DNA from 3 places in the Streptomyces sp. 3211.6 genome. Region 1 is predicted to be linked to each of the others. Evidence: riboswitches for the same ligand, from Rfam matches in the RefSeq annotation. Region 1 holds a riboswitch; each other region holds the start of a gene.
The links. A riboswitch is a leader RNA that binds a small molecule or an ion and turns the genes downstream of it on or off. The one in region 1 is predicted to bind thiamine pyrophosphate.
Positions count from the first base shown of each region.

Region 2: it holds a riboswitch for thiamine pyrophosphate, as region 1 does, so the genes downstream of both, BX286_RS26385 (thiamine ABC transporter substrate binding subunit) here and thiO (glycine oxidase ThiO) in region 1, are expected to answer to the same signal.
Region 3: it holds a riboswitch for thiamine pyrophosphate, as region 1 does, so the genes downstream of both, thiC (phosphomethylpyrimidine synthase ThiC) here and thiO (glycine oxidase ThiO) in region 1, are expected to answer to the same signal.

Region 1 is NZ_RBXC01000001.1:2,394,250-2,401,345, reverse strand. It holds gene BX286_RS11150 (thiazole synthase) at 7-801, opposite strand; gene thiS (sulfur carrier protein ThiS) at 807-1,007, opposite strand; gene thiO (glycine oxidase ThiO) at 1,004-2,200, opposite strand; TPP riboswitch at 2,198-2,310, opposite strand; gene BX286_RS11135 (NAD(P)/FAD-dependent oxidoreductase) at 2,412-3,665, shown strand; gene BX286_RS11130 (Rv2175c family DNA-binding protein) at 3,843-4,208, shown strand; gene thiE (thiamine phosphate synthase) at 4,285-4,923, shown strand; gene metF (methylenetetrahydrofolate reductase [NAD(P)H]) at 5,062-5,976, shown strand; gene BX286_RS11115 (hypothetical protein) at 6,030-6,923, shown strand; gene BX286_RS11110 (NAD(P)/FAD-dependent oxidoreductase) at 7,029-7,096, opposite strand, start outside.
Region 2 is NZ_RBXC01000001.1:5,674,104-5,681,199, forward strand. It holds gene BX286_RS26375 (phosphatidate cytidylyltransferase) at 1-1,001, shown strand, start outside; gene rlmN (23S rRNA (adenine(2503)-C(2))-methyltransferase RlmN) at 1,139-2,254, shown strand; TPP riboswitch at 2,275-2,402, shown strand; gene BX286_RS26385 (thiamine ABC transporter substrate binding subunit) at 2,492-3,622, shown strand; gene BX286_RS26390 (iron ABC transporter permease) at 3,679-5,295, shown strand; gene BX286_RS26395 (ABC transporter ATP-binding protein) at 5,295-6,317, shown strand; gene BX286_RS26400 (cytochrome P450) at 6,333-7,096, opposite strand, start outside.
Region 3 is NZ_RBXC01000001.1:4,101,674-4,108,769, reverse strand. It holds gene BX286_RS18945 (hypothetical protein) at 1-244, shown strand, start outside; gene BX286_RS18940 (glycosyltransferase) at 494-1,618, shown strand; gene thiC (phosphomethylpyrimidine synthase ThiC) at 1,693-3,480, opposite strand; TPP riboswitch at 3,475-3,619, opposite strand; gene BX286_RS18930 (YibE/F family protein) at 3,659-5,098, shown strand; gene BX286_RS18925 (SsgA family sporulation/cell division regulator) at 5,135-5,587, opposite strand; gene BX286_RS18920 (IclR family transcriptional regulator) at 5,685-6,431, opposite strand; gene BX286_RS18915 (DUF5326 family protein) at 6,609-6,827, opposite strand; gene BX286_RS18910 (cupin domain-containing protein) at 7,008-7,096, opposite strand, start outside.

The sequences.
Region 1 (7,096 bases):
GCCCCCTCAGAACGCCGGCCGCTCCGGGTCCAGGGTGGCGCGGCCCTCCGTCGGGGACGAGGCTTCCGCGAAGCGGCGTTGCGGGATGCGGCCCGCTCGGTGGGCCAGGCGGCCCGCCGAGACGGCGTCGCGCATGGCCGCCGCCATCAGGGCCGGCTCCTGGGCGCGGGTGACCGCCGAGGCCAGCATGACCGCCGCGCAGCCCAGCTCCATCGCCAGGGCGGCGTCCGACGCCGTCCCCGCCCCCGCGTCCAGGATCACCGGGACCCCGGCCCGCTCCACGATCAGCTCGAAGTTGTGCGGGTTGCGGATGCCCATCCCGGAGCCGATCGGGGAGCCCAGCGGCATGATCGCCGCGCAGCCCACGTCTTCCAGCTTCCGGGCCAGCACCGGGTCGTCGTTGGTGTAGGGGAGGACCGTGAAGCCCTCGTCGACCAGGACCTCCGCCGCGTCCAGCAGTTCCACCGCGTCCGGCAGCAGGGTCCGTTCGTCCGCGACCACCTCCAGCTTGACCCAGTCCGTGCCCAGGGCCTCCCGCGCCAGCCGGGCCGTCAGGACGGCCTCGCCGGCGGTGAAGCAGCCCGCGGTGTTCGGCAGGACCGCGATGTCCAGCTTGGACAGCACCGACAGGACCGAGCCCTGCACCGTCGGGTCCAGGCGGCGCATCGCCACCGTGGTCAGCTCGGTGCCGGAGGCGATCAGGGCGCGTTCCAGGATCTCCAGGCTCGGGGCGCCGCCCGTGCCCATGATCAGGCGGGAGGAGAAGGTCCGGCCGCCCAGGGCGAACAGGTCGTCGGCCATCGCGCTCAGCCTCCCTGGACCGCGGTGAGGACCTCGACCCGGTCGCCGTCGCCGACCGGGGTGAGGGACCACCGGCCGCGTGGGACGACCGTCTCGTTGAGGGCGGCGGCCACGCCGGACGGGGCCGTGGTGAGGGTGGCGACCACCGCGTCGAGGGTGGTGCCGGCCGCGACCTCGCGCGGCTCGCCGTTGACGGAGATGGTCATGCGTACGACTCCTGACGTGCGGGGGAGAAGCGGCGGGGGGAGAACGGACGGGCGATCTCCGGCACGGCGCCGGTGGTCAGCAGCTCCGCCATCACGTCGCCGGTGAGCGGGGTCAGCAGCACCCCGTTGCGGTAGTGGCCGGTGGACAGGTGCAGTCCGGGCAGGTCGGTCGGGCCGAGCAGCGGGGCGTTGTCGGGGGAGCACGGGCGCAGCCCGGCCCGGGTCTCGACCAGCGGCAGCTCGGTGATGCCGGGGACCAGCTCGTGGGCGTCGCGCAGCAGCTCGTAGACCCCGCCCGCGGTGACGGTGGTGTCCCAGCCGAGTTCCTCGCTGGTGGCGCCGATGACGAGCTCGCCGTTCTCGCGCGGGACCAGGTAGACGTGGCTGCCGCGCACCACGGCCCGTACCGTCCGGGACAGGAACGGCGCGTAGGCGGGCGGTACGGCCAGCCTCAGCACCTGTCCCTTGACCGGCCGTACGGGCGGCAGCACCTGTTCCGGTACGCCCTCCAGCCGGCCGCTGAGCGAGCCCGCTGCGAGGACCACCTGGTCGGCGAGGAGCTCCGTGCCGTCGTCGAGGAGCGCCCCGCGGGCCCGGTCGGCGGTGACGAGCAGCCGGCGTGCGCCGGCGCGGTGGATGCGCACCCCGGCCCGCTCGCAGGCGGTGAGCAGGGCGGCGGCGAGGCGGCGCGGGTCCACCTGGTGGTCCCCGTCGACGCGCAGCCCGCCGCGCACCCCGGGGGCGAGCATGGGCTCCAGGCGGCGGCACTCGCGGCCGGTGAGCCACTCGGATTCCAGGCCGCAGCGCCGCTGGAGGGCGTGCAGTTCCCGCAGGTGGAGGCGGTCGTCGGCGTCGAGGGCGACGGCGAGGGTGCCGCAGGCGCGGTAGCCGAGGTCCATGCCGCCGCTGGCTTCGGTGAGCTCGGCGGCGAACTCCGGGTAGCGGGCGGCGGAGGCGAGGTTGAGCCCCAGCAGGGTCTCCTCGCCGTAGTGCAGCTCGGTGACGGCGGCGAGCATGCCGGCCGCGACCCGGGCGGCGCCGCCCCCGGGGTCGGGGTCGGCGAGCGCGGTGCGCAGCCCGTGCCGGGCCGCCCGCCAGGCGGTGACCAGGCCGATGATCCCGCCACCGATGACGAGGACGTCGTGGCGGACGTCGTGGCCCCGGTGGTCGGATCCCTTGTCGGATGCGTGCATGGGCGTCCAGCCCCTCCCTTCGCCGGCATGACCCGGATCAGGTTCGTACGGTCGGAGGCCGGCCAGCCTCCCTCTCAGCCCGGTGCGCCCGGACTCCCGCGATAGGTACGGTGGCCAGACTAACCCCGGGGCCGGTGGCGGGTAAGGCTGCCTCCCCGCGCCGGGCGGCCCCCGCTTTCCTGACAGGTCGTCAGGTGGCTAGGCTGACCGTGTGAGTGAGCAGACGCAGCAGCAGACGCAGCAGCAGACGGAACAGACGGAGCAGCCGGGGCCCGGCGTGGTGATCGTCGGCGCCGGCATGGCCGGCGTGCAGACCGCGGTGGCCCTGCGGGACCAGGGCTGGACCGGCCCCGTGACCCTGCTGGGCGCCGAACCCCACCAGCCCTACGACCGCCCCCCGCTCTCCAAGGCGGTGCTGCTCGGCAAGGCCGAGGACTCCGCCTTCGACGTCGACTTCGAGGGCCTGCGCATCACCCTGCGCCTGGGGACCGAGGTCACCGGCCTGCGCGCCGCCGACCGCGAGCTGGACACCGAGGCCGGACCCGTCCCGTACGAGGTCCTGGTCCTGGCCACCGGCGCCACCCCGCTGACCCTGCCCGGCACCGAGGGCGTCCCCGGCGTCCACCTGCTGCGCACCCTCGACGACGCCGCCCGGCTGCGCCCCGTGCTCGCCGCCGCCCCCGGGGTCGTGGTGGTCGGGGCCGGCTGGATCGGCGCCGAGTTCGCCACCGCCGCCCGCGAGGCCGGCTGCGCCGTCACCGTGGTCGAGGCGGCCGACCGGGTCCTGGCCGGGGCCCTGCCCGCCGAGGTCGCCGCCCCCATGGCCCGCTGGTACGAGGGCGCCGGCGCCACCCTGCTCACCGGCGCGAAGGTGGCCGGGATCGAGGAGGGCCGGGTGCTCCTCGCGGACGGCGGCGAGCTGCCCGCCGGGGCCGTCGTCGTCGGCATCGGCGCCCGCCCCGCCACCGACTGGCTCGCCGGCAGCGGCGTCGAGCGGGGCCCCGACGGCTCCGTCACCGCCGACGCCCACCTGCGCACCTCGCTGCCCGGGGTGTACGCCGTCGGCGACTGCTCCTCCTTCCCGTCGGCCCGCTACGGGACCCGGCTGCTGGTCCACCACTGGGACAACGCCCTCCAGGGCCCCCGCGCCGTCGCGGCGAACATCGTCGCCGGGGAGGCCGTCCAGGCCTACGACCCGGTGCCGTACTTCTGGTCCGAGCAGTTCGGCCGCTTCGTGCAGTACGCGGGCCACCACGGCGGCGCCGACACCCTGCTGTGGCGCGGCGACCCGGACGGCGACACCTGGTCGGTGTGCTGGCTGCGCGGGGACGTGCTCGTCGCCGTCCTGGCCGTGGGCCGGCCCCGGGACCTGGCCCAGGGGCGCAAGCTGATCGAGTCGGGCACCCCCGTCGACCCGGCCAAGGTCGCCGACCCGGGCGTCCCGCTGAAATCGGCCGCCGCCTGACGGACCCCTCCGACAGGGGTCCGTGCCCGGGCCCGCACCCGCACCCGCACCCGGCCCCGGGCCCCGGCCCGGACGCCTGTCCGCCCACCGGCCCGGACGCCAGTCCGCGCACCGGCCCGGACCCGGACGGACGGGGCCGGGTACCGGGCGCCCCGCCGAGGTGGCAGGCTTGTGTCCGTGACCGAGATTGACGCAAAGATCGATGCCCTAGTCCCCTCCTGGCTGTACCTCCCCGACATCGCGGAGATGCTCGACGTCGAGGTGACCCGGGTCCGCCAGATGGTCAAGGAAGGGCAGCTGATCGCCGTACGCCGGGGCGAGAACCGCGCGCTGCAGGTTCCGGCCCAGTTCATCGACGGCGACAAGGTCGTCAAGGGGCTCGTCGGCCTGCTGACCGTGCTGCGCGACGACCGCTTCTCCGACGAGGAGATGCTGGAATGGCTGTTCACCGAGGACCCCTCCCTGCCCGGTACCCCCGTGCAGGCGCTGCGGGAGAACCGCGGCACGGAGGTGAAGCGCCGCGCTCAGGCGCTCGCCCTCTGACCGGCTGATCCACGGATGCGGGCGGGCCGGGTAACCTCGGCCCGCCCGCACTCCATCACCGCCAAGGGGTACTCCCATGCAGCAGCTGTCCGACGCCCGGCTCTACCTGTGCACGGACGCCCGCAAGCGGCAGGGGGACCTCCCCGAGTTCCTCGACGCCGTCCTGGCCGGCGGCGTCGACATCGTCCAGCTCCGCGACAAGGGCATGGAGGCCGGCGAGGAACTCGAACACCTCCAGGTGTTCGCCGAGGCCGCCCGCCGCCACGGCAAGCTGCTCGCCGTGAACGACCGCGCCGACGTCGCGCACGCCATCGGCTCCGACGTCCTGCACCTCGGCCAGGGCGACATCCCCGTCCCCGCCGCCCGCGCCATCCTCGGCCGGGACGTCCTGATCGGCCGCTCCTGCCACGCCGAGTCCGAGGTCGACGCCGCCGTCGCCGAACCGGGCGTGGACTACTTCTGCACGGGCCCCTGCTGGCCCACCCCCACCAAGCCCGGCCGCTACGCCCCGGGCCTCGGCCTCGTCCGCTACGCGGCCTCCCTGGAGCAGGACCGCCCCTGGTTCGCCATCGGCGGCATCGACGCCGCGAACCTGGACGAGGTCCTCGACGCCGGAGCCACCCGCGTCGTGGTCGTCCGTGCGATCACCGAGGCCACCGACCCCGGGGCCGCCGCCGCCGACCTGGCCAAGCGCGTCCGCGCCCGCCTCGCGTGACGGATCCCGGGCGGCCGGTCTCGTAGCCCACTCGTGCGGAGCTCGTGCCGCGCTCGGGCCCGCGCCCGGGTGTCCAAAAATCTGTCCAATGGATGGACAGTGCTTCGGCGTCCGGCGGGGCGCGTCTAACCTGCCCATATGGCCCTTGGTACCGCTTCCACCTGGTCGGACCGTGCACACACGGTCCGCGACCTCCTCGCGTCCGGAGCCTCGTATTCCTTCGAGTTCTGGGCCCCCAAGACCGAGAAGGGCGAGCGCAACCTCTGGAACGCGCTCCGCCGGATCGAGGCGGTCTCCCCGAGCTTCGTCTCCGTCACGTACGGAGCCGGCGGCTCCACCCGGGGCGGCACCGTCCGCGCCACCCAGCAGATCGCCGCCGACACCACCCTGACCCCCGTCGCGCACCTCACCGCCGTGGACCACTCCATCGCCGAGCTGCGCCACGTGATCGGCCAGTTCGCCGACGCCGGCATCCGCAACATGCTCGCGCTCCGCGGCGACCCGCCGGGCGACCCCATGGGCCCGTGGGTCAAGCACCCCGAGGGCGTGGACTACGCGGCCGACCTCGTCCGCCTGCTCAAGGAGTCCGGCGACTTCTGCGTGGGCGTCGCCGCCTTCCCCGAGATGCACCCCCGCTCCGACAACTGGGATACGGACATCCGGTACTTCGTGGACAAGTGCCGCGCAGGTGCGGACTACGCCATCACCCAGATGTTCTTCGACCCCGAGAATTATCTGAGGCTGCGCGACAGCGTCCAGAAGGCGGGCTGCGAGACCCCGATCATCCCCGAGGTCATGCCTGTTGTGGGTATCAAGCAGCTCGACCGACTGCCCCAGCTGAGCAACGCGGTCTTCCCCGACGCCGTGAAAGACCGCATGCACGCCGTCAAGGACGATCCGGCCGCTGTACGCTCCATTGGCATCGAGTTCGCCACGGAGTTCTGCGCGCGGCTGCTGTCCGAAGGTGTTCCGGGACTGCACTTCATCACGCTGAACAATTCCACGGCGACTCTCGAAATCTACGAGAACCTGGGCCTGCACCAGCGGGCCTGATCGGCCGTCTCCCCGTCTCCCGCGCGGTACGGCCGTACCGAGAGGGGCCTTGCATGGGAATGACGGTCCTCTACATCGCGTTCGCTTTCGTCGCGTTGTGGCTGCTTGCCGAGGTCCTGATGCAGTACAAGGCCCGGCTGCGCTGGCGCCTGCTCGCCTTCGCCGGGTTCCTCGGCGTGGTCGCCGGCGTCGTGCTGCCGTCGGTGCTCGTCATCGCCGTCGGTGCGATCGCCTTCGCCGTCGGCCAGACTCTGGTGACGCTCTCCTTCCGCAAGGGCTTCGTCGCCGGCTGGGCCCTGCGCAAGGGCAAGGACGGCCGGCCCGTCCGCCAGGAGGCGCCGAGCAGACGCCGCCGCCACTCGGGGCGCGGTGCACAGCGCCAGGAGCCCGCGCTGGAGGTGACGGGGCTGGAGTACGGCTCCCAGGACCCGGCCGCCGCCGGTGCCGGCGCCGACTTCCCATCCCACGAGGACGCCGGCGACCGGGACGACCGCAACGTCTTCGTCCCGCAGCCGGTGCCCGAGGACACCGGCTCCTACGGGATACAGAGCTTCGCCCCCCAGCAGCCGGACGCCACCACCGCCTTCGCCTCCCCGTTCGCCGCGGACGGCCACGACGGCGGGCAGCACGCCTACCCCGGCCCCGGGCAGGGGCAGGGGGGCTACGACTACACCGGCGGGTACCCGGCGGGTGACCAGCAGGTCTACGCCGCCTACTCCGACCCGTACATCGGCACCGGCGGGGCGGTCTCCCCGGGCCAGCCGTACGACTACCCGCACTACGACCCCGCGCAGCAGCAGTACTCCATGGACACCCCGCCCGGCGGGGTCTGGGTCCCGCAGCAGCGCGCCACCGACGCGGCCCCGCAGCCCTACCCGGAGCAGGACCCGCAGCAGCAGGGGTACCCGTACCAGGGCAACGGCGAGTACGGGCAGTACCGCTACTGAAGCCGGTACCCGCCGCTGGAGCGGCCAGGGGGGAGGGCCCGGCTCGTACGAGCCGGGCCCTCCCCCCTTTTTTTGCGCGCGCCGCGGGCCCACGGCCCGGGCGGCTCACTGCGAGCCGCGGAAGTCCGCCCCCTCGACGATCAGGCCGGCCACCAGGGCCCCCGTCATCCCCG
Region 2 (7,096 bases), 3.3 Mb from region 1:
CGCCCATGCCCATCGTGCCCGATGCCGCCGGCCGTGCGTTCGACGACCGGGAAGCACGCGATCGGGGGGCCGCCTTCGCCGGCGGCCCCCCGCTCCGTACCGAGATGCCGTTGCAGGAGCCCATGCCCAGCCCCCCGCCCCCGCCTTCGCAGGCACCGCAGGACGCCTCGCCCCCGCCGCAGAAGAAGCGCGCGGGGCGGGATCTGCGGGCCGCCATAGGGGTCGGCGTCGGCCTCGGCGCGGTGATCTTCGCTTCGCTGTTCATCGTCAAGGCCGTCTTCGTCGGCGTGATCGTCGTCGCCGTCGTCGTCGGTCTGTGGGAGCTCACCTCCCGGCTCCAGGAGAAGAAGGGCATCAAGGCCCCGCTGGTCCCGCTCGCGGTCGGCGGCGCGGCGATGGTCATCGCCGGCTTCGTCCGGGGGGCCGAGGGCGCCTGGGTCGCCATGGCCCTGACCGCGCTGGCGGTGCTCGTCTGGCGGATGACGGAACCGCCCGAGGACTACCTCAAGGACGTCACCGCGGGCGTCTTCGCGGCGTTCTACGTGCCCTTCCTGGCCACGTTCGTCGCGATGCTGCTCACGGCCGAGGACGGCCCGCAGCGGGTGGTGACCTTCCTCCTGCTGACCGTCGTCAGCGACACCGGGGCGTACGCCGTCGGCTGGCGCTTCGGCAAGACCAAGCTGGCACCCCGCATCAGCCCCGGGAAGACCCGCGAGGGACTCCTCGGCGCCGTGGCCTTCGCCATGGGGGCCGGTGCGCTGTGCATGGAGTTCCTGATCGACGGGGGCTCCTGGTGGCAGGGCCTGCTGCTGGGCCTGGCCGTCGCCGTCAGCGCCACCCTGGGCGACCTGGGCGAGTCGATGATCAAGCGCGACCTCGGCATCAAGGACATGGGGACGCTGCTCCCGGGCCACGGCGGCATCATGGACCGCCTCGACTCGCTGCTCCCGACGGCCCCGGTCGTCTGGCTGCTGCTGGCGGCCTTCGTCGGCACCGGCTGACGGGTCCGGGCCGGGTTATCCTGGAGGGCGCGCCGCCTTCACGCGGCGCGCCCTTTCCGTCCGGCGGCCGAGAGCCGCAGCGGACCGGCCCTGCACGCGCGGGGTGACCCCCACCCCGTCGTACCGAGGAGTACCGCATGGCCCCCCGTCCCGCTCCGGGTGAGCTCACCTTCGTCGCTCCGCGAGGGGCCAAGAAGCCGCCCCGGCACCTGGCCGACCTCACCCCGGCCGAGCGCCGCGAGGCGGTCGCCGCGATCGGCGAGAAGCCGTTCCGGGCCAAGCAGCTCTCCCAGCACTACTTCGCCCGCTACGCCCACGACCCGGCGGAGTGGACCGACATCCCGGCGGCCTCGCGCGAGAAGCTCCAGCAGGAGCTGCTCCCCGAGCTGATGAACGTCATCCGGCACATCAGCTGCGACGACGACACGACCCGCAAGACCCTGTGGAAGCTGCACGACGGCACCCTCGTGGAGTCCGTCCTGATGCGCTACCCGGACCGGGTCACCATGTGCATCTCCTCGCAGGCCGGCTGCGGTATGAACTGCCCGTTCTGCGCCACCGGCCAGGCCGGCCTCGACCGCAACCTCTCCACCGCCGAGATCGTGCACCAGATCGTCGACGGCATGCGCGCCCTGCGTGACGGCGAGGTCCCCGGCGGCCCGGCCCGCCTGTCCAACATCGTCTTCATGGGCATGGGCGAGCCGCTCGCGAACTACAACCGCGTCGTCGGCGCCATCCGCCGGCTCACCGACCCCGAGCCCGACGGGCTGGGCCTGTCGCAGCGCGGCATCACGGTCTCCACCGTCGGCCTGGTTCCGGCCATGCTGCGGTTCGCCGACGAGGGCTTCAAGTGCCGCCTCGCCGTCTCCCTGCACGCCCCGGACGACGAGCTGCGCGACACCCTCGTCCCCGTGAACACCCGCTGGAAGGTCCGTGAGGTCCTCGACGCGGCCTGGGAGTACGCGGAGAAGTCCGGCCGCCGGATCTCCATCGAGTACGCCCTGATCCGCGACATCAACGACCAGGCCTGGCGCGGCGACCTCCTCGGCCGCCTGCTCAAGGGCAAGCGGGTGCACGTCAACCTGATCCCGCTGAACCCGACGCCCGGCTCGAAGTGGACCGCCTCGCGCCCCGAGGACGAGAAGGCCTTCGTCGAGGCCATCGCCCGGCACGGCGTGCCCGTGACCGTCCGGGACACCCGCGGCCAGGAGATCGACGGAGCGTGCGGACAGCTCGCGGCGAGCGAGCGGTAGTCTGGCCCGCGTACATCTGCATATTCCGACAGGGGAGCGCCACAGCGCTGAGAGTGCGGCAACACGTTTTTGGATCGAGCACCGTGGCCGCAGACCCTCTGAACCTCGCCCAGGTCATTCTGGGTAGGAAGTTCGGTCACCACCTCAAGCTGTTGCGCCCTGCCCGGGCGCCGCGCTCCACCAGAGCGCCCGGGCGGGGCCGCGTCTTCTCCTGGTCATACCCAGGAGGAATCAACCGTGAGCACCACCAAGAAGATCGCGGGTGCGGCGCTGGCCGCCGCCCTCGGCGTCGGCACGCTGACCGCGTGCGGCGGCGGCAGCAAGGACGAGGGCGGGGCCGCCGCGAGCGGATCGCCGAAGTCCAAGACCGTCACCCTCGTCTCGCACGACTCCTTCAACGTCAGCGAGCCGGTCCTCAAGGAGTTCGAGCAGCAGAGCGGCTACACCGTCAAGGTGCTGAAGTCCGGGGACGCCGGCGCCGCCCTCAACCAGGAGATCCTCACCAAGGGCTCCCCGCGCGGCGACGTCTTCTTCGGCGTCGACAACACGCTCCTCTCGCGCGCCCTCGACAACGGGATCTTCACCCCGTACGAGGCCAAGGGCCTGGCGGAGGTCAAGCCCGAGTTCGTCCTCGACCGGCAGCACCGCGTCACCCCGGTCGACTCCGGCGACATCTGCGTCAACTACGACAAGGCCTACTTCGCCGACAAGAAGATCGCCCCGCCGCAGACCCTGGACGACCTGGTCAAGCCCGAGTACAAGAACCTGCTGGTCACCGAGAACGCCGCGACCTCCTCGCCCGGCCTCGGCTTCCTCCTCGCCTCCGTCGGCAAGTACGGCGATGGGGGCACCTCCCAGGGCGAAGCCTCTGGGGGAGGCTGGAAGGAGTACTGGAGCAAGCTCAAGGCCAACGGCGTCGAGGTCGTCGACGGCTGGGAGCAGGCCTACAACGAGCGCTTCTCCGGCTCCGCGGGCGGCAAGAAGGCCAAGGGCGACCGCCCGCTGGTCGTCTCCTACGCCTCCAGCCCGCCGGTCGAGGTCCTCTACGGCGAGCCCCAGCCGGCCGAGGCCCCCACGGGCGTGGCCACCGGAACCTGCTTCCGCCAGGTCGAGTTCGCGGGCCTGCTGAAGGGCGCGAAGAACGAGGAGGGCGGCAAGGCCCTCATCGACTTCCTGATCGGCAAGAAGTTCCAGGAGGACATGCCGCTCCAGATGTTCGTGAACCCGGTGGTCAAGGACGCGAAGCTGCCGGAGGTGTTCACCAAGCACGGCGTGGTCGTCGAGAAGCCGGAGAACGTGGCCCCCGAGGCCATCGCCAAGAACCGTGACCAGTGGGTCAAGGCATGGTCCTCGATCGTCGTGAAGTAGTACGCGACGGCGCCCCGGCGGAGGGCGGGCGGGCCACCGCCGTCAGGATGGCCCTGATGGCCGTGCCGCTCGCCTTCTTCGGGCTGTTCTTCGCCTACCCCGTGGCCGCCATCGTCGGCCGCGGGCTCAAGACCGGGGAGGGCTGGCAGTTCGGCCGGATCGGCGAGGTGCTCGCCCAGCCGGACATCGCCGACGTGCTCTGGTTCACCACCTGGCAGGCGCTCGCCTCGACCGCGCTCACCCTGATCGTCGCGCTGCCCGGCGCCTACGTGTTCGCGCGCTTCTCCTTCCCCGGCAAGCAGCTGCTGCGGGCCCTGGTCACCGTCCCGTTCGTGCTGCCGACCGTGGTCGTCGGCACCGCCTTCCTGGCCCTGGTCGGGCGCGGGGGGCTGCTGGACGAGGTGTGGGGCGTGCGGCTGGACACCACCGTCTGGGCGATCCTGCTCGCCCACGTGTTCTTCAACTACGCCGTCGTCGTCCGCACGGTCGGCGGGCTCTGGGCGCAGCTGGACCCGCGCCAGGAGGAGGCCGCCCGGGTGCTGGGCGCCGGGCGGTTCGCGGCCTGGCGGCGGGTGACCCTGCCGGCGCTGGCCCCGGCGGTGGCCGCCGCCGCGCTGATGGTGTTCCTGTTCACCTTCAGCTCCTTCGGCGTCGTGCAGATCCTCGGCGGGCCCTCGTACGCCACGCTGGAGGTCGAGGTCTACCGGCAGACGGCGCAGCTGCTCGACCTGCCGACGGCCGCGGTGCTGACGCTGGTCCAGTTCGCCGCCGTCGGGGTGATCCTCGGGGTGCACGCCTGGACCGTGCGGCGCAGGGAGACCGCGCTGCGGCTGGTCGACCCCGCGCGCACCGCGCACCCGCCGCGCGGCTGGGCGCAGCGCGGGCTGCTGGGCGGGGTGCTGCTGACGGTGGCGCTGCTGATCGTGGCCCCGCTCGCGGTGCTGGTGGAGCGGTCCCTCGATGCCCCCGGCGGGTACGGGTTCGGGTTCTACCGGGCGCTCCAGGAGGCCGGTGCCGGGGGCGGAACGTTTCTGGTGCCGCCGCTGGAGGCCATCTGGAACTCCCTCCAGTACGCGCTCGCCGCCACCGGGATCGCCCTGGCCGTCGGCGGCCTCGCGGCCGCGGCGCTGGCCCGGCGGGCGGGCCGCTTCGTCCGGGGCTTCGACGCGCTGCTGATGCTGCCCCTCGGGGTGTCCGCCGTGACGGTGGGCTTCGGGTTCCTGATCACCCTGGACCGGCCGCCGCTGGACCTGCGGACCTCCTGGATCCTGGTGCCGCTGGCCCAGGCGCTGGTCGGGGTGCCGTTCGTGGTGCGGACCATGCTGCCGGTGCTGCGGGCCGTCGACGGGCGGCTGAGGGAGGCCGCGGCCGTGCTGGGGGCCTCGCCGCTGCGGGTGTGGCGGGAGGTGGACCTGCCGCTGGTGCGCCGGGCGGTGCTGATCGCGGCGGGCTTCGCCTTCGCGGTCTCGCTGGGCGAGTTCGGCGCGACGGTGTTCATCGCCCGGCCGGACCACCCGACGCTGCCGGTGGCCGTGGCCCGACTGCTGGGCCGGGCCGGTGAGATGAACTACGGGCAGGCCATGGCCCTGAGCACGATTCTGATGCTGGTGTGCGCGGTGTCCCTGCTGGTACTGGAGCGACTGCGACCCGACAAGACCTCGGGAGAGTTCTGATGACCCTGCTCCGGCTCGAAGGGGTGACGGTCCGCTTCGGCGACCGGGCGGTCCTGGACGCGGTGGACCTGGAGGTCGCCGAACACGAGACCGTCTGCGTGCTGGGACCGAGCGGCAGCGGCAAGTCCACCCTGCTGCGGGTGGTGGCCGGGCTCCAGCGGCCCTCGGCCGGACGGGTCCTGCTGGGCGGCGCCGACCAGGCCGGGGTGCCGGTGCACCGGCGGGGGGTGGGTCTGATGTTCCAGGACCACCAGCTGTTCCCGCACCGGGACGTCGGCGGGAACGTCGCCTTCGGCCTGCGCGTACGGCGCTCCGCGAAGCCGGAGTACGAGGAGCGGGTCGCCCGTCTGCTGGACCTCGTGGGGTTGCCCGGGGCCCAGCGCCGGGCCGTGGCCTCGCTGTCGGGCGGCGAACAGCAGCGGGTCGCTCTGGCCCGGGCGCTGGCCCCCTCGCCCCGGCTGCTGATGCTGGACGAGCCGCTGGGCCAGCTGGACCGGGGGCTGCGCGAGCGGCTGGTGGTCGAGCTCCAGGGACTGTTCTCCAGGCTGGGCACCACCGTGCTGGCCGTCACCCACGACCAGGGCGAGGCCTTCGCGCTCGCCGACCGGGTGGTGGTGATGCGGGACGGGCGGATCGCGCAGGCGGGGACCCCGCTGGAGGTGTGGCAGCGGCCGGCGTCGGAGTTCGTGGCGCGGTTCCTCGGCTTCGAGAACGTGGTCCCGGCCACCGTCACCGGCGGTGCGGCCGCCACCCCGTGGGGGAAGGTCCCGGTGCCGGAGGGCTCCCCCGAGGGGGAGCAGCGGCTGCTGGTGCGGCCGGCCGGGGTGGTGCCCGCCGCGGCCGGGCTGGACTGCGTGGTGGAATCCCGTACCTTCCGCGGGACGCACGTGGCCCTGCTGCTGCGGCCCGAGGAGGGACCCGTACTGGAGGCGGAGTGCGCTCTGGCCGCCGCGCCGGCCGTGGGGGACCGGATCGCGGTGGCCTTCACGCCCTCCGAGGTGGTCGTCCTTCCGGTGGCCTGAGCCGCCGCCCGCGGATCAGGCCGCCCGGATGCCGTCGACGGCGACGGGCAGGTGGCGCGGGCCGCGCAGGACCGCGTTCTGCCGGTAGGGCGGCGGGTCCTCCAGCAGCCGCGGGTTCTCCAGCCTGCGGGCCAGTTCGCTCAGGGCCAGCGCAGCCTCCAGCCGGGCCAGCGGCGCCCCGAAGCAGCTGTGGATGCCGCTGCCCAGGCCCAGGTGCTGGACGTCCGGGCGGTCGGGGTCGAAGCGGTCGGGGTCCTCGAACCGCTTCGGGTCGCGGTTTCCGGAGGCCAGGATGAGCCACAGCGAGGAGCCCTTGGGGATGGTCACCCCTGCGACCTCGATGTCGGTCAGGGTGCTGCGCTGCGGCAGCAGCTGCACCGGGGGCTCGAAGCGCAGCAGCTCCTCCACCATCGGCACCGCCACGTCCGGGTCGGAGCGCAGCCGGTCCAGGTGCTCCGGGTTGCGCAGGAGGGTGAGCATGCCGTTCGTGATCAGGTTGACGGTGGTCTCGTGGCCGGCGATCAGCAGCAGCGCCGCCGTGCTGAGCACCTCCATGGTGCTCATCGTGCCGTCCGGGCCCTGCCCGGTCGCCAGCTCCGAGAGCATGTCCCCGGTCGGGTTCTTGCGCCGCTCCTCGATCAGCCCGGCCAGGTACATGCCGAGCTCCATGCGGGCGCCCTCCGTCTTCTTGGCCCGCTCCGCGGGATCGGCGTCCGGATCGGGGTCCAGGCTCGCGGCCAGGGTGTCGGCCCAGACGTGGAAGCGGGCCTCGTCCTCGG
Region 3 (7,096 bases), 1.7 Mb from region 1:
CTGGCGCAACGCGCTGCTGGAACGGGGCATCATGCCGTTCCTGCGCGACGCGCTGGCCGACCCCACCGCCGGGACGGGCTACCCGGTGCCCCGTACGCCGGGGGCTGGGCGCATCCCCCAGCTGGGATACACCCGGCCCGACTTCAGCAGCCCGTCCGACGGCGCGCCGGGAGCGCGGCCCGGCTACTCCAGCCCGGACTTCACCAGCCCGGACTTCGGCGGCCCGGAGCACCGGCCGGACTGAGGTCCGGAGCGGTCCGGTCCGGACGGGCGGCCTGGCGGTCCGCGTCGACCGCCGGGCGAGGACCGTGTCGGCGCCTCGGCTCACCCCGTGCCGCCAATCGGGCCAACTCAGACTTTCCCGGCGTGCCGCCCCCCGGCACGCTGCCCCCGCTCCCTAAAGTCCCCGACGATCCAGCCGACCCGGCCGGCCGCGAGAACGTACGGCCCACACCAGCGGACGGGACCCGTGAGACCAAAAGTCTGTCTGAACATGATCGTCAAGGACGAGGCCCCCACCATCCGGAAATGCCTCGATTCGGTACGCCCGCTGATCGACACCTGGGTGATCGTGGACACCGGCTCGACCGACGGCACCCAGGACGTCATCCGGGACTGCTTCGGGGACCTCCCCGGCACCCTCTACGAACGCCCGTGGAAGGGCTTCGACGGCAGCAGGACCGAGGCCATCGAGCTCGCCCGCGACAGTGCCGACTACCTGCTGTTCATCGACGCCGACGACGCGATGGAGGCAGAACCCGGGTTCCGGATGCCGGAGCTGACCCTCGACGCCTACCGGATCGCCCTGCACGACGGCCCGATCGTCCACTACCGGGCGGCACTCGTCTCCACCCGGCTGCCCTGGCGTTATGTCGGCGTGCTCCACGAGTACATCGACTGCGGCGGCGAGTACAGCCTCGGAACGCTCGAAGGCGTCCACATCCTCAGCATCGGCGGAGGTGCCCGGCTCCGCGAGGAAGGTCAGCGTCAGAAGTACCTGCGCGACGCGGCGGTCCTCGAACAGGGGCTGGTCAAAGAGCCCGAGAACGCCCGCTACATGTTCTACCTCGGGCAGAGCTGGCGCGACGCGGGCGAGCAGGAGAAGTCCCTCGCCGCCTACGACCGCCGGGCGGCCATGGTCGGCTTCTACGAGGAGACCTACCTCGCGCGGGTCTACGCCGCACGGGCCGCCGCGAGGCTGGGACGGCCCTCTGCCGAGGTGATGGACCGCTACCTGCGGGCCTTCGAGAGCCGCCCGTCGCGCGCCGAGGCGATCGGAGATCTGGCGGGTCTCTGCCGAGTGGAGGAGCGATGGCCACTGGCCTACATGTTCGCCAAGGAGGCCGCCCGGATCCCCTACCCGAAGGACATCCTGTTCGTGGAGTACGCCTGGCACGAGTGGCGCGCCCTCGACGAACTCGCCATCGCCGCGTACTGGGTCGGCGAGTACCGCGAGTCCCTGGAGTGCTGCGAGCGCCTGCTGAGCGAGGGGAAGCTGCCCGACGAGCACCGCGAACGCGTCGTGGGGAACCTGGACTTCGCTCGGAAGAAGCTGGGCCGGGCGGTGTTTCACGTGAAACCGGCTGTTTCACGTGAAACATCGCCGACTTCGGCCTAGTCCACGGCCCGGCGACTCAGCGGATGCGTCCCGCGCCTCCCCCAAGAGGTCGCGGGACGGCTCGTCCGGCCGGGTCAGTCCGCCAGAGGCAGGTAGACGCGGTTGCCCGAGGCGGCGAATTCGGCGGACTTCTCCGCCATCCCCGCCTCGATCTCCTCGGCCTTCAGGTCACCGCCGTGCTCACGGCGGATGTCCTGCGAGATCTTCATCGAGCAGAACTTCGGACCGCACATGGAGCAGAAGTGCGCGGTCTTGGCCGGCTCGGCCGGAAGCGTCTCGTCATGGAACTCGCGGGCCGTGTCCGGGTCGAGGGCCAGGTTGAACTGGTCCTCCCAGCGGAACTCGAACCGGGCGTCCGAGAGGGCGTCGTCCCACTCCTGGGCGCCCGGGTGGCCCTTGGCCAGGTCCGCCGCATGCGCCGCGATCTTGTACGTGATGACGCCGGTCTTCACGTCGTCGCGGTTGGGCAGGCCCAGGTGCTCCTTCGGCGTCACGTAGCAGAGCATCGCGGTGCCCCACCAGGCGATCATCGCGGCGCCGATGCCGGAGGTGATGTGGTCGTAGGCGGGCGCCACGTCCGTGGTGAGCGGGCCGAGCGTGTAGAACGGCGCCTCCTCGCAGATCTCCTGCTGAAGGTCGATGTTCTCCTTGATCTTGTGCATCGGGACGTGGCCCGGGCCCTCGATCATCGTCTGCACGTTGTGCCGCTTGGCGATCGTGTTCAGCTCGCCCAGCGTCTTCAGCTCCGCGAACTGTGCGGCGTCATTGGCGTCCGCGATGGAGCCGGGGCGCAGGCCGTCGCCCAGCGAGTACGTGACGTCGTACGCCGCGAGGATCTCGCAGAGCTCCTCGAAGTTCGTGTAGAGGAAGTTCTCCTTGTGGTGCGCCAGGCACCAGGCGGCCATGATCGAGCCGCCGCGCGAGACGATGCCGGTCTTGCGGCGGGCGGTCAGCGGCACGTACGGCAGCAGCACGCCGGCGTGGACCGTCATGTAGTCGACGCCCTGCTCGGCCTGCTCGATGACCGTGTCCTTGTAGATCTCCCAGGTCAGGTCCTCGGCCCGGCCGTCGACCTTCTCCAGCGCCTGGTAGAGCGGCACGGTGCCGATCGGGACGGGGGAGTTGCGCAGGACCCACTCGCGCGTGGTGTGGATGTTGCGGCCGGTCGAGAGGTCCATGACCGTGTCCGCGCCCCACTTGGTGGCCCAGGTCATCTTGTCGACCTCCTCCTCGATGGAGGAGGTGACAGCGGAGTTGCCGATGTTGGCGTTGACCTTCACCAGGAACCGCTTGCCGATGATCATCGGCTCGATCTCCGGGTGGTTCACGTTGGCCGGGAGCACCGCGCGGCCCGCGGCGATCTCCTCGCGGACGACCTCCGGGGAGACGTTCTCGCGGATCGCGACGTACTCCATCTCCGGGGTGATCTCCCCCCGGCGGGCGTACGCGAGCTGCGTGACGGCCTGGCCCCCGCGGCCGCGGCGCGGCAGGCGCGGGCGGCCGGGGAAGACCGCGTCGAGGTTCTTGAGGCCGCCGCGCGGCGAGGTGTGCTTGATCCCGTCGTCCTCGGGGCGCACGGGGCGGCCCGCGTACTCCTCGGTGTCGCCGCGGCCGATGATCCAGTTCTCGCGCAGCGGCGGCAGGCCGCGGCGCACGTCCGTCTCGATCTGCGGGTCGGTGTACGGACCGGACGTGTCGTAGAGCGTGACGTCCTTGCCGTTGGTGAGGTGGACCTGGCGGACCGGCACCCGGATGTCGGGGCGGGAACCCGGCAGGTATCCCTTGTGCCAGCCGGGCTGGCGCTCGGTCTGGCCGTCGGCGTTCTCGCCGACGGCAGGCGTGCGTGCATCCTGAATGGTCATGAGACCTGATCTCCCTACGCCGGCATTACCCGGTAACAGGTTCGGCGGTCGACGCAGCCTCCTCCCGTACGCAATCTCCTGCGCGTACGGTGATCAGCGCCCTCTCAGCCCGGTGCTCCGAGCTCCCGCGTTGTGCAAAGTAGCCCCCACGCTAGCGTCATCTGTGGCGTGCTGAACAGTGGGCCCCCTCATCTCTTGCGATGATCTGCCGGTGACGACCTCGCCGCCGCCCCCCAACGAGCCCACAGAGCCCCGTGGCCACACCGGTCACGAGCACGCCTCCCACGGGCATCCGGCCGGGAGCCCACCCGGGCATTCCCACGGCCACGGGCATTCCCATGGGCACGGTCCCGCCGCCCCGGTCTCCAAGCACCTGCGCCGGGTGATCTCCGCCGTACTGATCCCCTTCGCCGCCGCCGTCTTCGTCGGCCTCGTGGTGCTGTGGCCCGGGGGCGCCCCCGCCCACGAGCGGACCGGAGTGGGCTTCGACCGCCAGACGCAGCAGGGCAAGGTGGTCGCGCTCGCCGACATCGACTGCAAGTCGGTGAACGCCGCGCAGGTTCCCCCCTCCGGCAACGCCGCCGCCCCCGGGGGCGCGTCGCAAGCGGCGCCGGGCGGTGCGTGCAAGAGGGCGACCGTCGAGGTGGGCACCGGACCGGAGAAGGGCCGCGTCTTCTTCGAGATCGTCCAGCCCGGTGCGCCGCGGCAGCTCGCGAAGGGCCAGGAAGTGGTGGTCGCCTACGCGCCGGACGCGCCGCGCGACCTCCAGTACTCCGTGATCGACCTGAACCGGAAGTTCCCGATGACCCTGCTCGCGGGCATCTTCGCGGTCGCCGTGGTGGTCGTCGGCCGGATGCGCGGGCTGTTCGCACTCATCGCGCTCGTGGTCAGCTTCGGGGTGCTGACCCTGTTCATCCTCCCGGCGATCCTCCAGGGCTCCAACCCTCTGGTCGTCGCGGTCGTCGGGGCCAGCGCGATCATGCTGATCGCCCTCTACATGTGCCACGGCCTGACGGCGCGCACCTCGGTCGCCGTCCTCGGCACCCTGGTCTCCCTGCTGCTGATCGGCCTGCTGGGCTCGCTGTTCATCGACTGGGCGTTCCTGAGCGGGAACACGGACGACAACACCGGGCTGATCCACGGGCTCTACCCGGACATCGACATGAGCGGTTTGCTGCTCGCGGGCGTGATCATCGGATCGCTGGGCGTCCTCGACGACGTGACGGTCACCCAGACCTCGGCCGTCTGGGAACTCCACCAGGCGGACCCGAAGATGGGCCCGCGCGCGCTGTACCGGGCGGCCATCCGGATCGGGCGCGACCACATCGCGTCCGTAGTCAACACCCTCGTACTGGCCTACGCGGGTGCCGCGTTGCCCCTGTTGCTGCTGTTCTCCATCGCGAACAGCAGCATGGGCACCGTGGCGAACAGCGAGCTGGTGGCGGAGGAGATCGTACGCACCCTCGTGGGTTCGATCGGGCTCGTGGCCTCCGTCCCCGTCACCACGGCGCTGGCGGCGCTGGTGGTGTCCGCGGACCGGCCCGGCCCTGACGCGGCCGCTCCCGTGCCGGAAGCGCCACCGGCCCGCCGGGGCCGGGGCCGGCGGCGCAAGCGCTGAGGGCCCGGGGAACGGCCCCTGGCAGGCAGGGGGCCCTCAGCCCGCGTTCTGCTCCTTCTGCTGCTGCGCCTCGGCGAGGATCCTGCCGAGTTCTTCGTCCAGGGTCTCCTCGAAGTCGCCGAGGCTGCGCTCCTGCCCGAGCGGAACGATCCGGTCGGTCCGGTCGAGGAACGCGACGAGCGGAGCGGCGCCGGCCCGGAACCGGGCCCGGTCACCGCCGACCTGGAGGCGGATGTGGACGTCCGAGAGCTCTCCCGGTTCGGTGGGGGCGATGTGCACATCGCCGTCACCGCACGGCCCGTTGATCCCGTCGAGAAGCAGTTCCCGGCCGAACGCCCAGGTCACGGGGGCGTCTCCGGGAAGGTGGAAGGTCAGGCGTACGGCGTAGGGGTCCCGGGCGTCGTACCGGAGTTCCACCGGGATCCGGAACGCGAGCTCCTCGGAAACGAGGAAGCTCATCATGACCTCTGCCTGTACCGACTCGCGCATTGCCTACCCCGCTGTAGTGGAAGTGGCCAGGAATGATCCCCCAGGGCCCTCTTGACAAGGGTGGTGGAAGCGCCAGCAGATCACAAGGAGTGAGTTTTCAGATACTGATAGAGAAGGAGAGGGTGCTCAACAGCGCGCCTACTTCACTCCGTAGTCGATCGACTACACAGAGCAAGCGCGACTCTTGGTGAACAGGTAGAGAAATGGCCATGGTCGCGGCGGTGTCGCCGGCCGTGATCGGGATGGCCGCGCACACCGTGCCCAGGGCGTACTCCTGACGCTCGGTCACCGGCTGCATCCGCTCCAGGGAGCCGATCCGCTCCTCCAGCGCGTGCATGTCCCGCACGGTGTACGGCGTGATGCCCTCGACCGGGTGACGGTCGTAGTAGTCCCTGCGCGTCTTCTCGTCCAGCTGCCCCAGCAGGCACTGCCCGATGGCGTGCGCGTGCGCGGTGGCGCGGAAGTCGGCCCATTCCTCACAGGCCGGGTTCGCCGGGGTGTCCGAGACGCCCACGACCTCGATCTCACCCTCGCGGTAGACCGCGAAGTAGACGGGGGCCCCGACCACGTCGCGGAAGTGCGCGAGCGAGTCGAGGATCATGCTGCGACGTTTCTGCTGAAGTCCCCCGTGCCCCAGCCTGGCAGCCGCGTCGCCGAGGACGAACACCCCGCCCTCCCGGCGCAGATAGCCCTCGTGCGTCAGGGTGCGCAGCAGGTGGTACGCGGTGGGGAGCGGGAGCCCGGCCTCGCGCGCCAGCTGTTTCGCCGGGGCTCCCCCGCTATGGGAAGCCGCCGCTTCCAGTAGCCGCAGCGCCCTCTGTACCGAGCCGATCAGCGTCGGCACACCGGCATTGTGGACCGGAGACACAGCTCACCCCCAGGCGTGGCGGCGGGCCCGGGGGCCCGCCGGCGCCCAGGAACGGCACGGATTGCCAGCCTATCCACCGATTGCCACGGGATGAGGGGTTTGCCGGGGCAGGTTCGCCCACCTGGCGCAATGCCCGTACGGGCCCGGGACGGCCTACCAGTCGCTGGAGGAGCTCTTCGCCCCGCCGCCCGTGAACTTCTTGACCACGAAGATCAGGCCGCCCACGAGTGCCGCGAACAGCAGCACCTTGAAGGCGAAGCCGATCAGCGTGCCGATGATCGTGGTGATGATGCCGCCGAAGACGAAGAGCGCCAGCAGCGGAACGGCGACCCACTTGACCCACCACGGCGTGCCCGCGAACATCGCTCGGATCCCGTCCATGCCCTTACCTCTTCCTCGTCCTCGCCGGTGCCCCTGGCGGTCTCCCTGGCGTCTTCCTTGGTCTCGAGCTTAGGAGCCGGAAGGGCGGGACGGGGGCCCGTGAGCCCCCGGAACCCCCTGACCCGCCCCCTAGGGGGATCAGGGGGACGACCCTCAGTGCGCCGGGCCTGCTCAGGCCTCCGGCGGGGAGAAGACCACCAACACCTTGAGCGGCTCGGTGATGTGGTGGAACTTGTGCGCCACCCCCGCCGGGACGTAGA